2 regions of the Dorea sp. AM58-8 genome follow, and region 1 is predicted to be linked to the other one. Evidence: riboswitches for the same ligand, from Rfam matches in the RefSeq annotation. Region 1 holds a riboswitch; the other holds the start of a gene.
What was found. A riboswitch is a leader RNA that binds a small molecule or an ion and turns the genes downstream of it on or off. The one in region 1 is predicted to bind FMN.
Positions count from the first base shown of each region.

Region 2: another riboswitch for FMN. It lies ahead of DXA18_RS03035 (ECF transporter S component); the one in region 1 lies ahead of DXA18_RS09020 (Gx transporter family protein).

Region 1 is NZ_QSDM01000010.1:92,559-99,876, forward strand. It holds gene DXA18_RS08990 (peptide ABC transporter substrate-binding protein) at 1-930, shown strand, start outside; partial or broken gene DXA18_RS08995 (class I SAM-dependent methyltransferase) at 1,346-2,064, shown strand; gene DXA18_RS09000 (NAD(P)/FAD-dependent oxidoreductase) at 2,068-3,432, shown strand; gene DXA18_RS09005 (adenine phosphoribosyltransferase) at 3,541-4,065, shown strand; tRNA gene DXA18_RS09010 (tRNA-Gly) at 4,357-4,427, shown strand; gene DXA18_RS09015 (DMT family transporter) at 4,454-4,663, shown strand; FMN riboswitch at 4,717-4,834, shown strand; gene DXA18_RS09020 (Gx transporter family protein) at 4,988-5,605, shown strand; gene DXA18_RS09025 (creatininase family protein) at 5,602-6,396, shown strand; gene DXA18_RS16120 (hypothetical protein) at 6,569-6,856, shown strand; gene DXA18_RS09030 (PD-(D/E)XK nuclease domain-containing protein) at 6,897-7,318, shown strand, end outside.
Region 2 is NZ_QSDM01000002.1:252,688-260,005, forward strand. It holds gene ald (alanine dehydrogenase) at 67-1,182, shown strand; gene DXA18_RS03030 (Tex family protein) at 1,425-3,575, shown strand; gene DXA18_RS03035 (ECF transporter S component) at 3,666-4,289, opposite strand; FMN riboswitch at 4,414-4,545, opposite strand; gene DXA18_RS03040 (aldo/keto reductase) at 4,692-5,873, shown strand; gene tsaE (tRNA (adenosine(37)-N6)-threonylcarbamoyltransferase complex ATPase subunit type 1 TsaE) at 5,956-6,390, shown strand; gene tsaB (tRNA (adenosine(37)-N6)-threonylcarbamoyltransferase complex dimerization subunit type 1 TsaB) at 6,378-7,115, shown strand; gene rimI (ribosomal protein S18-alanine N-acetyltransferase) at 7,117-7,318, shown strand, end outside.

The DNA of each region.
Region 1 (7,318 bases):
AAAGATTCTATTAAACTGGATAGATGTGAACTGAATTATGTAGAAAATGCAGATACACAGCTGTCAATGTATGAAGCAGGAGATCTTGATTATGTACAGATTTCTACTGCGTATGTTCCGGAGTATAAGGATCAGGCACAGGAATATGCAAATGGTAATATAGACTTTTGTTACATTAATCAGGGAAGCGATAATCCGGTGCTTGCTAATAAGAATTTCCGTCTGGCACTGAATTATGCACTGAATCGTAATGACTATAATAAGCTTGCTAATTCGGATACATTTACTCCATTTAACGGATTGGTATTCTCTGGATTACAGGCGAAGGGAAGCACTTACGGTGAAGTCTATGATCTTGACTCTTATAGTTATCCGCTGGATGGAGATCAGGCTAAGGCTGAAGAATATCTGAACGCTGCTATGCAGGAACTGGGTATTGCCAAGGCATCAGATATTACTGTAGAAGTGGTTACAACTGATGCTGATTCAAGCAAAAGAATTGTTGAGACTCTGCAGGAACAGTGGCAGAATGCACTGGGAATCAATATCAAGATTCGTCAGGTAACATATGCTGATATCTATGGCGAAGTATTACCGAACCATGATTTTGAAATTGGTTACGGCGGATGGGCATCTGATTATGATGATCCGTATAGTTATCTTGAACTTTTCAAGAGCGACAGCTCTTACAATTATAGTTTATATAAAAATGAAGAAGTGGATGCACTTCTGAATGCATCTACAGACGAGGCTGATACAGATAAACGTATGGATGAACTGAATCAGGCTGAACAGTTGATTCTGGCTGATGGAGCATTCATTCCGCTGCAGTCCAGAAATATTTACTATATGTTAGATGAAGATACCACAGGTGTTGTATTCTACTATTGCAGTTTGAATATTGACTGGGTATATGCAGACGTACAGTAGCTATATGTATAGTTGCAGATGCTAAAGAGCAGATAGAATGATATAGAAGATAATAAAGAGGGTGAGAAACAACTTGAAGAAGTTTCTCATCCTTTTTACAATTTTACTATTAGAAATGATAACTCTCGTGTGCAAGTGTATATTGTTCCATCGTCAGAATCGACGAGACAGGCAAAATTCAGCATGAGTGTGTTGCCCTTCTATGGGTTACTATAGCACGAATATAATTCCACGCAATGACCTGGATTATTTGGTAAGGATTTTCATTGCGAGCATGAAAAATGCCTGTTATACTGTATATTGGAATAGAAGCGAAGGGAAATAATTTATGACGACTTTAGAAGAATACTATAACAAGTTTAATGAAGATAAGCGTCTGGATAGTCGGCATGGCAAAGTGGAATTTCAGACCTCCATGCATTATATTCACAAATATTTAGATCAGATCGCAGATGCGTCTGGCAGGGACAGGCATGAGATCAGGATATTGGATATCGGTGCGGGAACAGGTCGCTACAGTATTGCACTGGCGGAAGAAGGATATGATGTATCGGCAGTGGAGCTTGTAAAGCATAATCTGGGACGTCTGAAGCAGAAATGCAGCCTGGTGAAGGCATACCAGGGAAATGCACTGAAGTAAAACGCTTTGAACCGGAGAGTTTTGATCTTGTATTACTGTTTGGACCAATGTATCATCTGAAAGGTGAAGGTGAGAAGCTTCAGGCGTTGCTGGAAGCGAAGCGTGTACTGAGAGCGGATGGCGTACTGTTGGTGGCATATATTATGAATGAATTCAGCGTGCTGACTTATGCATTTAAGGAACGGCATATCAGGGAAGCGGTGCAGGAAGGAATGTTGGACGAAACATTTCACTGTACAGAGAAAGGAAATGAGCTCTATAGTATGGTTCGGTTGGAGGATATTGCAGAATTGAACTGGCAGGCGGGTATGGAACGGCTGCAGATCATTGCAGCAGACGGAGCTGCGAATTATATGCGTCCGTTTCTGAATGCGTTGGATGAAGATGAATTTGAACAGTTTATAACATATCATATGGCTACCTGTGAACGGATGGATCTGATGGGAGCATCCGGACATACGGTAGATATTTTGTGTAAGTTAAGGGAGGAATAACGGATGAAGTATGATGTAGTGATTATCGGAGCAGGACCGGGAGGTATCTTTTCAGCATATGAATTGATGAAATTGAAACCGGAACTGAAGGTTGTTGTATTGGAAGCAGGACAGCCTCTGGAGAAGAGAAAATGTCCGATTGATGGCAAGAAGATCAAGAATTGTATCCATTGTAAGAGCTGCGGAATCATGAATGGATTCGGAGGCGCAGGTGCATTTTCAGATGGAAAATACAATATTACGAATCAGTTTGGTGGTACTCTGCATGAATATATTGGCAAGAGAGAAGCAATTGATCTGATGAAGTATGTGGATGATATTAATATGAGCCACGGTGGTAAGGGCACGAAGCTTTATTCTACAGCTAATACTGAGATTAAGAAGACATGCTTACAGAACGATCTGCATTTGCTGGATGCATCCGTTCGTCACCTGGGAACAGACATTAATTACGTGGTTCTTGAGAACCTTTATAATGAATTAAAAGATAAGGTCGAGTTTCATTTCATGACACCGGTAGAGACAGTGGCAAAGAGTGGAGAAGGTTATGTGGTGAAGACTGCAGATGCCGAATATATATGTGATAAATGTATTATTTCTGCAGGACGAAGTGGAAGTAAATGGATGGAAGGTGTATGCAAGGATCTGGAAATCCCGACCAAGTCTAATCGTGTGGATATTGGTGTGCGTGTAGAACTTCCGGCAGAAGTATTTGCACACCTGACAGATGAATTGTATGAAAGCAAGATCGTATATCGTACACAGAAGTTTGAAGATCTGGTAAGAACATTTTGTATGAATCCGCGGGGAGTGGTTGTAAATGAGAACACGAACGGTATTGTAACGGTAAATGGTCACAGCTATGAAGATCCGGCATTGCATACAGAGAATACGAATTTTGCATTATTGGTATCCAAGCATTTTTCAGAACCATTTAAGGACAGCAACGGATATGGTGAAAGCATTGCGAGATTGTCTAATATGCTGGGCGGAGGAGTAATGGTACAGCGTTTTGGGGATCTGATCCGTGGACGCAGAAGTACGGTATCAAGAATTGCTGAAAGCTATGTGACACCAACACTTGCAGCAACACCGGGTGATCTGAGTCTGGTTATGCCGAAACGTATTCTGGACGGTATTATTGAGATGATCTATGCACTGGACAAGATTGCTCCTGGTACAGCTAATGATGATACGTTGCTGTATGGTGTAGAAGTGAAGTTCTATAATATGGAAGTAGAGATAGACAACCACCTGCAGACCAGACATGAAGGATTGTTTATTATCGGTGACTGCAGCGGTGTTACACATTCCCTGTCTCATGCATCAGCCAGCGGTGTATGTGTAGCAAGATATCTTGCAGAATAAGAAAATATCAGAGATAGAGCAGAGAATGCATAACAGGAACAGTGGAATTTTGAAACGGACTATGGTATACTAGACGAGTAGTCATTATTTCACTAAGGAGCGATATCGATGAAAAAGATTGAAGAATATGTAAAAAGTATTCCGGATTTCCCGGAGAAAGGAATTATCTTTCGCGATGTGACAAGTGTGTTGCAGGATGCAGACGGCTTACATCTTGCGATTGATGAGATGCAGAAGTTCCTGGAAGATGTAGAGTTTGATGTGATCGCCGGAACAGAGTCCAGAGGATTTATTTTTGGTGTACCAATCGCATACAATCTTCATAAAGCATTTGTACCAGTCAGAAAGAAAGGCAAGCTTCCAAGAGAGACTGTTTCTGCTGAATACGAACTGGAATATGGCAAAGCAGAGATCGAGATGCATAAGGATGCTATTCAACCGGGACAAAAGGTTGTATTAGTGGATGATCTGATTGCTACAGGTGGCACGATTGAAGCGGCAGCCAGATTGGTGGAAGAGCTTGGTGGTGAAGTAGTGAAAATAATCTTCCTGATGGAATTAGAAGGCTTGAAAGGAAGAGAGAAGCTGAAAGGCTATGATGTGGAGAGCGTCATTCATTACGAAGGAAAGTAAATAATTTCTTTGACGCTGTGTGATGCAGAATCCCCGGAGCCGGCGATGCGGATATATATCCGATACCATCGCTGACTCCGGGTTTTATATATCAGATGGGAGTCAATCCCCCCAGCTGATATAGCCTCCGGCAGGATTGCAGAGGCATTCTTGAGATTTACGGTATCGAAAATAGAATTCCAATTAGAATTGAGTGTGATGTGCATATTTTATATATTTTTTAAAAAATTTTAAAATTTCACTTGCATTTTTCTGGGAATATGGTATTATATTTTTTGTGTTATGAAACACGCGGGTGTAGTTCAATGGTAGAACATCAGCCTTCCAAGCTGGATACGTGGGTTCGATTCCCATCACCCGCTTTTTTTGTTACCCAAAAACAGCCGCGATGGGATTCTTTGTATGGAACCTGTCAACACAGTGGATTGGCGCGTTAAAGACCAGTGTGTATATCTATGTATCGCCGATTGTAACGGTTGTCCTGTCAGTGCTGATATTGAAAGAAAGACTGACTGTGAGATTGGTGATCGGTGCAGTACTGATTCTTACAGGACTGGTTATTTCACAGAAGAGAAGTAAAGCTTCCGATATGAAATAGTGGGTTGACAGGTTACTAGTCGTGTGCTATCTTAGACCCAGAACAGAATAGAATAAATTCTTCGGGGCAGGGTGTAATTCCCTACCGGCGGTATAGTCCGCGAGCTGCGCAGGCAGTTGAACTGGTGAGATTCCGGTACCGACAGTATAGTCTGGATGAGAGAAGATGATTCAAACATGGAAGCGTGGCAGAGTAGTCATGCGACATCAGAGTTGAAAAGTAAGATCTCAGGTTCCGAAGAACCTGAGATTTTTTTCTTCCACAAACGAAACCTTCTAGAATTTAGAATTTCTGCTCAAATAGAACATTCTGGAGGAAAAAGAAATGGAAAAGAAAAAATGGAGTACACAGAAACTGATTTATACAGCAATGCTGGCTGCAGTGGGAGGAGTGCTGATGTCATTGGAGATATCAGTGCCGATGATGCCGCCGTTTTATAAACTGGATTTCAGTGATGTGCCATCGATCATTGCGTTGTTTTTGATGGGACCGGCATCGGCAGCGATAGTAGAAGTTGTAAAGATCCTGATTAAGCTTGTAACGGTAGGAACGAATACCATGTATGTCGGTGAGTTTGCCAATCTGATAGGCATTGCGTTGTTTGTGATTCCAATGTGGCTGGTTTACAAGAAGATGGGAAAGACCAGAAAAGCAGCAAGTGTTTCCATGGCAGCCGGTGTGGTGATTCGTACAGCATTTGCCTGCTTCTGCAACGCCTTTATTACCTTGCCGCTGTATGCGAAAGCAATGGAATTGCCGTTAAATCAGGTGATCCAGATGGTGGCTTCTGTGAACCCATCCATCACGAATCTGACATCCTTTATTATTCTGGCAACCATTCCATTCAACATAATTAAGATTGGACTGAACAGCTTTGCAGGTTATCTGCTTTATGAGAGAATTCATACAGTCAGCTTTGTGAAAAGGGCGGTGGAAGCATGATTCGGAATTACAGAGATCTGACCCGTCTGGAGATGGAACAGGTAGATAAGGAAGAAACGATTATTCTGATTCCTCTTGGGGCACTTGAACAGCATGGCAATCAGGCTCCGCTTGGAACGGATGATATCATAGCAGAAGCAATGGTGAAGTATCTTGGAGAAGAACTGGATGCAGCAGGAGAAAAGGATTTTCCGATTTTAGCATTTCCGGTGATTCCGATAGGATTGAGCACAGAACATAAGAACTTTTGTGGCTCGATTACATTTAAGCCGGATACCTATTATCATATGCTATATGATATCTGTGTCAGTCTGGCACATCACGGGTTCCGGAAAATTGCTTTTCTGGTGTGTCATGGTGGAAATGCGCCGGTGGTGCAGATATTAAGCAGAGAGCTGAGAAGCGAACTGGGGATTTCACCATTCATATTATCTTCCGGTGCTTTTGGACATCCGGATGTGAAAGCCACCGTATCTGAAGGAAATATCTGGGATTTTCATGGTGGCGAGATGGAAACTTCGATGGTAATGGCAGTAGATGAAAGTCTTGTAAAACTGGAAACGAGCGAGGCCGGTCGACCGGAAAGCTTCCTTCATAACAAGACCTTGCTTCCGTATGGTTCCGTGTCGATTGGATGGGTGTCGGAAGACTGGAAAACAGAAGACGGAAAACCAATCGGCATCGGTGGAGATCCTTCTGGTGCAACAGCAGAAAAAGGAGAGATCATCCTGCGAACCAGCGCAAAAGTGCTTGTACCTGGACTTTTGGAAATACGTAATTGGAAAGTATAGTGATTATTTTCGGAAAGAAATCAAATATAATTGATAATCTTCTGAGTATAAGTTGTAATTAGCGGGAAGAATAATCTGAATAATGATAGAAGGTGAACGCTGATGAAAACTTGTAAGGAAATGGCAGGAATGTGGAGAGGAATATCGCGCTCATCAGGGGAGATATCCCGTTGTGTTTCTTACATTTAAAGATGTTAAATTCGATTCGTGGGAAGCAACACTTGATAAAATTCGTGGTCTCCTTCAGGAAGAATATGGAAGGCATCAGGAGCTGCTTGGAAGTGATAAAATAGCAAAATACGAGAAAGAGTACTTCATGCGGATTATTGAAGGAACGGCAAATGAGGTGGATCTTACATCGGCTCTTGAAAAAATATCGAAGATGCTAAAGTCGCATTATGGTAAGGCGCCAATTATTATTATCGATGAATATGACACGCCTATTCAGGAAGGTTATTAAAAGGAGTTCTATGACGAGATTTGAGACAGAAGTTCATGAGATGATGCAATATTATGGCGTGACGGAAAAAGAGGCTGAGCTAAAGGCGTGGTACGATGGTTATCTTTTTGGAAGCAAAGAGATTTATAATCCCTGGTCAGTCATCAATTATCTTTCGAAAGGATGTATACCACAGCCTTATTGGGTAAATACGGGAAAGAATGAAATCCTTGAAGACGTTTTGCAAGTTGCAACAGATGATATTATAGAAAGACTTTTTTCACTTTTGCAAGGAAAAAGAGTAATTGCGAGGATTGACCAGAATGTAGTTGCTATTGCGGAATACATGGATAAATCTATTAGTTTTTATGATGCGGGAGCAGAAGGCTTTTATCATGGATTAGTTCTCGGCTTGATTGCTCTCATGGATAATCAGTACAAGATAACATTTAACAGAGAATCCGGAGACGGAAGATATGATAT
Region 2 (7,318 bases), on a different contig from region 1:
GAATAAAAATGAAAAATAATATTCACTCAAAAAACAAACGGATTAAAATTTTAGGAGGATTTTAAAATGAAAGTAGGATGCGTAAAAGAGATCAAAAACAACGAGTTTCGAGTAGGTATGACTCCTGACAATGTAAAGAGTTATGTGAATGCAGGACATGATGTCTATATCGAAAAAGGAGCCGGAGAAGGATCAGGATTCTTAGATGCTGAGTATGAGGCAGCTGGAGCTAAGATGATCGATACTGCTAAAGAAGTATGGGACACTGTTGAAATGATGATCAAAGTAAAAGAGCCGCTTCCGGAAGAGTATCCATTATTCCACGAAGGACTTATCCTTTATACATATCTTCACCTTGCAGCAGACAAGCCGCAGACAGATGCTCTGCTTAATTCCAAAGTAAAAGGTGTTGCATACGAGACACTGATCGAAAGAAACGGAAGCATCCCTCTTCTTGCACCAATGAGCCAGATCGCAGGACGTCTGAGTATTCAGGAAGGTGCTAAATATCTTGAGAAGAGATTCGGTGGAGAAGGAGTTCTCCTTGCAGGCGTTCCGGGAACACCGAAGGCTAACATCGTAATCCTCGGTGGTGGATCTGTAGGAACTAACGCATGTAAGATCGCTGTAGGAATGGGCGCTAACGTAACAATTATGGACATCAACCTTCAGAGACTTGCTTATCTTGATGATATCTTTGGAGCACGTATCCAGACACTCGTATCTAACGATGCTAACATTGAAAAAGCAGTGAAAGAAGCTGACCTTGTAATCGGATGTGTTCTGATCCCAGGAAAATCTGCTCCGAAGCTGTTCAAGAAGAAATATCTCAAAGAGATGAAACCAGGTGCAGTATTCGTAGACGTTGCTGTAGACCAGGGTGGATGTGGTGAGACAACTAAGGTTACATACCATGATGATCCGATCTTCATCGAAGACGGTGTTGTTCATTACTGTGTAGGCAATATGCCAGGAGCAGTTCCGAGAACATCTACAATCGCTCTGACAAACGCTACACTGTCTTACGGACTGCAGATCGCAGGCAAGGGACTTGAGCAGGCATGTAAAGATAACGAAGTAATTTACTCAGCTATCAATACATACGATGGAAAATTAACATGTAAGAACGTAGCAGACAGCTTTGACTGCTATGAATACACAGATGTCAGAACTGTATGCTAATTAGCTGCAATTATAATAAGTAGAAACTGAATGATTAATTCCTATTAACGGAAAGTGCCGGTATCTTTAAGGTGCCGGCATTTCCTGTATCACTGGGTGTTTGTATGGAACTGTCATTGTCTGAATTTCGGGTAGTTAAGATGGAAAAACACATTGTAATCACAGAATGGAAAAGGTATACTATAAGGCATGCAGAGCACATACATAAGTGCACATTAAGATGTTGCAGAAAGGGTGTATATATGGATATTAATCAGAAGATAACGGAAGAACTTGGTGTTAAGCGGTGGCAGGTAGATGCGGCTGTGAAGCTGATTGACGAGGGGAATACGATTCCGTTTATTGCACGATATAGAAAGGAAGCGCATGGTACATTGGACGATGAACAGCTTCGTAAGCTGGCAGAGCGACTGACCTACCTGCGCAACCTGGAAGAGAAAAAAGAACAGGTATTGGCAAGCATTGAAGAACAGGGGAAACTTACAGAGGAGTTGCGAGACAGGATCCTTGAGGCACAGACGCAGGTGGCAGTGGATGATCTGTATCGTCCGTATCGTCCGAAGCGTCGTACCAGAGCAATGATTGCGAAAGAGAAAGGACTGGAGCCGCTGGCTATGCTGATGCTGCTTCAGCAGTCCAAAGAGCCGTTGGATAAATTGGCATCAACGTATATTAATCCGGAGAAGGAAGTAAAGACTGTTCAGGATGCGGTGGCCGGAGCAAAGGACATTATTGCGGAGCAGATTTCGGATGATGCGGCTTACCGCAGCTGGATCCGCAATATGACTGTGAAAAAGGGCAAAGTAGTATCGCAGGCAAAGGATGCAGAAGCGGAATCTGTCTATGAGATGTATTATGAATTTGAAGAAGCAGTGGTTAAGATCGCGGGACACCGTATTCTGGCACTTAACAGAGGCGAGAAGGAAAAATATTTGACGGTGAAGATCGAAGCACCGGAAGAAGATATTCTGCGTTACCTGAAGAAAAAGATGTTACATGGAGATCATACTGAAATCACAGCAGCTATTGAAGCAGCAATTGAGGACGGATATCAGAGACTGATCGCACCGGCTATCGAACGCGAGATCCGGAATGAACTGACAGAGAAGGCAGAAGATGGTGCAATCCAGGTGTTTGGCAAGAACCTGGAACAGCTTCTGATGCAGCCGCCGATCGTTGGCCGCACAGTACTGGGGTGGGATCCGGCATTTCGTACCGGTTGCAAGCTTGCGGTGGTAGATCCAACCGGGAAAGTTATTGGCACTACGGTTATTTATCCGACGGCACCAACTACTCCACAGAAGATTAAAGCATCCAAAGATTTGTTGAAGAAGATTATCCCAAAGTATAATATTTCTTTGATCTCACTGGGTAATGGAACCGCATCCAGAGAGTCGGAACAGATTATTGTGGAGCTTCTGAAGGAAATTCCAGAGAAAGTGCAGTACGTAATTGTAAATGAAGCCGGCGCATCTGTATATTCTGCCAGCAAGATTGCAACAGAAGAATTTCCTAAATTTGATGTAGGACAAAGAAGTGCAGCATCTATTGCAAGACGACTGCAGGATCCGCTGGCAGAACTGGTTAAGATTGATCCGAAATCCATCGGTGTCGGACAGTATCAGCATGACATGAATCAGAAGAAGCTTGGCGAGGCATTACATGGTGTTGTAGAAGATTGTGTAAATAAAGTCGGCGTAGATCTTAACACTGCCTCTGCGCCGCTGCTCTCGTACATTTCCGGTATCTCCGGAACAATTGCCAGGAATATTGTGGCATATCGGGAAGAAAATGGAAGATTCAAGAGCAGAAAAGAACTCTTAAAAGTAGCGAAACTCGGACCAAAAGCATATGAACAGTGCGCCGGATTTATGCGAATCCACGAGGGTGCTAATCCGTTGGATGAGACCAGTGTACATCCGGAGTCTTACGAAGCTGCTAAGAAGCTGCTGGAAAAACAGGGATTTCAGATATCCGATATCACAGGCGGCAAGCTTGCGGGATTGTCACTTACGATTCGCGATTATAAGAAGACAGCACAGGAACTGGGCGTAGGAGAGATTACCCTGCGTGATATTGTAGCTGAACTGGAGAAACCGGGCAGAGATCCACGTGATGAGATGCCGAAACCAATCCTCCGCACGGATGTGTTGGATATGAAAGATCTGAAAGAAGGTATGGTTCTCAAAGGAACAGTAAGAAATGTTATTGATTTTGGTGTGTTTGTAGATATCGGTGTACATCAGGACGGACTGGTGCACATTTCTGAGATTACCAATAAGTTCATTAAGCATCCACTGGAAGCAGTTAGTGTTGGCGATGTCGTGGATGTGAAGGTCCTGAGTGTGGATCTGAAGAAGAAACGAATCGCACTTACCATGAAGAACGTATAAAGTAAGAATGTATAAAAAAGAGGTTTGAATGACTGTGTTTACAGCGTTCAAACCTCTTTCTATATAATGAGTTATGATACTTTGGGATGGTTACTGCATCCGAAATACCGGACGGATCTTCTTGTAAATCAGGAATACGATCAGGGAATCGATGATTCCTTTTAAGATATTAAATGGTGCGACTGCAAATGCCACAAAGGTAAACAGGCTGGTAATATGAGCATTGACTGCAGTTCCCATTCCTACAAGTGCTTCCATTGGCATGCCGAAAGCTTTGCCGTAAGCCGGAAGCAATACAAATGCATTCAGGAAACATCCAAAGATTGTCATCAATACAGTACCTGTTGCCATACCGATGATGGCACCCTTTCTGGTATGCATTTTGCGGTAAATGATTCCTGCCGGTACAACGAAAGAACATCCGAGAAGGAAGTTGGCAAGTTCACCAACACCTGCGGTAATCGTGCCGTTGATTGCAAAGTTCAGAAGAATTTTGATTAGTTCGATCGCAGCACCTGCAACTGGACCCATAGCAAAACATCCTACCAGTACTGGTACTTCACTAAAGTCAATCTCGTAAAAGGCCGGTGCAAATGGCAGTGGGATCTCGAAAAGCATCAGTACAACAGAGATGGCTCCGAGCATTCCAATCTGTGCCAGAATCCTTGTCTTAGAAGACGTGTGTGTGCGTTCGTTAGTTAATGTGTTATCCATTTTCTTTCTCTCCTTTTGATGTGGATTATAAAAGGAAGAACTCTTCTCGAAATGTGCGTAGAGAATGCAAATAAAAAAACCCGACATCATATGCCGGGGTCAATTATCATTCAAATGATACTGCACAATCCTTCTCTCATCCAGACTTTACTGTCGGTTCTGGAATCTCACCAGATCAGCTGCTGCACTGTGTAGGATACAACAGGTCGCGGACTATACCGCCGGTTGGGAATTACACCCGACCCCGAAGAATTACTATTCCATTTATGTTGTAAGGATAGCACACTATATCCAAGAATGCAAGTCTCTTTACATGAAAAATGGATTCACGTATAATAACTCTTACAGCTGACCACAGGTGTGCTAATTAATTTTAAGATTTTGTGATCAAAGGAGAATGATATGCAATATAGAAAAGATCGATATGGAGAACAAATTTCTTTGCTGGGATATGGTTGTATGAGATTTACAAAAAATGGTAACAGCATAGATCTCGATAAAGCGGAAAGGGAATTGATGCTTGCCATTAAAAGTGGTGTGAATTATCTGGATACAGCATATATCTATCCGGGAAGTGAGGTGGCAGTTGGCGAGATACTACATCGCAATCACTGCCGGGAAGAAATTAGGCTTGCAACCAAATTGCCGCAGTATTATATCAAGTCAGGTGCAGCAATTGAAAAATATTTTAATGAACAGCTCACACGTCTTCAAACAGATTACATTGATTATTATCTGATGCATATGCTGACAGATGTTGCGGCATGGGAGAAACTGAAGAAGCTTGGTATTGAAGCTTGGATCACACAGAAAAAGAAAGAGGGCAAAATTCGCAATATCGGATTTTCTTTTCACGGTAATACGGAGATGTTTATCCAGATTCTGGATGCTTATGACTGGGATTTCTGCCAGATTCAGTATAACTATATGGATGAACACACGCAGGCAGGAAGAGCAGGTCTTCAAGAAGCAGCAAAACGCGGGATTCCAGTGATTATCATGGAACCTTTACGCGGTGGAAAACTGGTGGATCTGTTACCGGAAAAAGCAAAAAAGCGAATTGCAGAAGATCCAAAGAAACGTACTCCGGCAGAACTGGCATTCCGCTGGCTGTGGGAACAACCGGAGGTGACCTGTGTGCTTTCGGGGATGAATTCAGAAGAGATGATCCGTGAAAATGTTCGTATAGCATCGGAAGTACAGACCGGCGAATTTACAGAAGAAGATTTCTCATTGATTGAGGCGGTAAAAAAAGACATACAGGACACCCTGAAAGTAGGATGCACCGGATGTGGATATTGTATGCCGTGCCCGAAAGGAATTGACATTCCGGCAGCTTTTCGTTGTTATAATCACATGTATACAGAAAAGAAAGGCGCGGGACGTCACGAATATCTTCAGACTGTATGTCTACGGAAAGATTTCCGACCGGTCAGTGCCTGTGTGGGATGTGGTAAATGCGAGAGCCACTGCCCGCAACATCTGGCAATCCGCCAGAAGCTGAAAGAGGCAGATGGCAAGCTTCTTCCGTTTTATTATAAGATCGGTCTTAAAGTTGTGAAGAAACTGGGGCTGTTCTGGTAAAGCAGTGTCATATATAGAAAAAAAAAGAAAGATATGCTATAGTGTGTGTATACTCGAAATAGAAAATGGATGGTTTATTAATATGAAGAGAGAATTGATAGAATCAAATTGCGAGAAGGATACTCGTGATCTGGGATTTCGACTGGGACAGGCTGCGGAGCCTGGTCAGGTGTATACGCTGGTGGGAGACCTTGGTGTCGGCAAGACGGTGTTCACGCAGGGACTGGCAGCAGGTCTTGGGATTGAAGAGCCGGTGAGCAGCCCGACATTTACAATTGTACAGGTGTATGAGGATGGCAGACTTCCGTTTTACCATTTTGATGTATACCGAATCGGTGATGTGGAAGAGATGGATGAGATCGGATACGAGGATTATGTATACGGGCAGGGAGTGTCCCTGATCGAGTGGGCGAACCTGATTGAAGAGATTCTTCCGGAACATTATACAGAGATACGGATTGAGAAAGATCTGGATAAAGGATTTGATTATCGGAGGATAGAAATATGCGAATATTAGCATTGGATAGCTCGGGACTTGTAGCGAGTGTAGCTGTTGTAGAAAAGGATGGAGAAGAGACAAGTACCATCGCAGAATATACGGTTAATTATAAGAAGACACATTCCCAGACGTTATTGCCTATGTTGGATGAGATTGCGCACATGACAGAACTGGATCTGAATACAGTAGATGCCATTGCAGTAGCGGGAGGACCGGGATCATTTACCGGACTCCGAATTGGATCTGCGACGGCGAAGGGTTTGGGACTTGCACTGAAAAAGCCATTGATCCATATCCCGACTCTGGAAGGACTTGCGTATAATCTCTGGGGAACAGATAAGATCGTGTGTCCGATCATGGATGCAAGACGCGGTCAGGTATATACTGGAATTTATGAATTTGACGGTAATGAATTACGTGTGCTGGAAGATCAGATGGCGGTCAGTATTGAAGAACTGGGTGAGAAGCTGAAACAGTATAGCAGACCAGTTGTTTTTCTGGGAGATGGAGTGCCGGTATTCAGGAAAAGACTCGTGACAGAGATTATGCCAGAGTCTGATCTACATTTTGCACCTGCATCTATGAATCGTCAGAGAGCAGCTTCGGTAGGAAGCCTGGCGATCCGCTATTATGAAGAAGGCAAGGCGGAGACGGCGGTGGAACATCAGCCGGATTATCTCCGTGTATCACAGGCAGAACGTGAGCGCGCGGAAAGAGAACGTGCGAAACAGGAGGCAAGATAATATGTTTTGTATCCGTAGAATGCGGGAAGAAGATCTTGCGGATGTGGCAAGGCTTGAAAAAGAGATATTTTCAGATCCATGGAGTGAGAATGCAATCAGAGAAAGCATGGAACAGTCGCAGACGCTGCTTTTGTCAGCACTGGAGGATGGTGTACTGGTTGGCTATCTGATTGTTTATTATGTATTGGAAGATGGAGAGATTG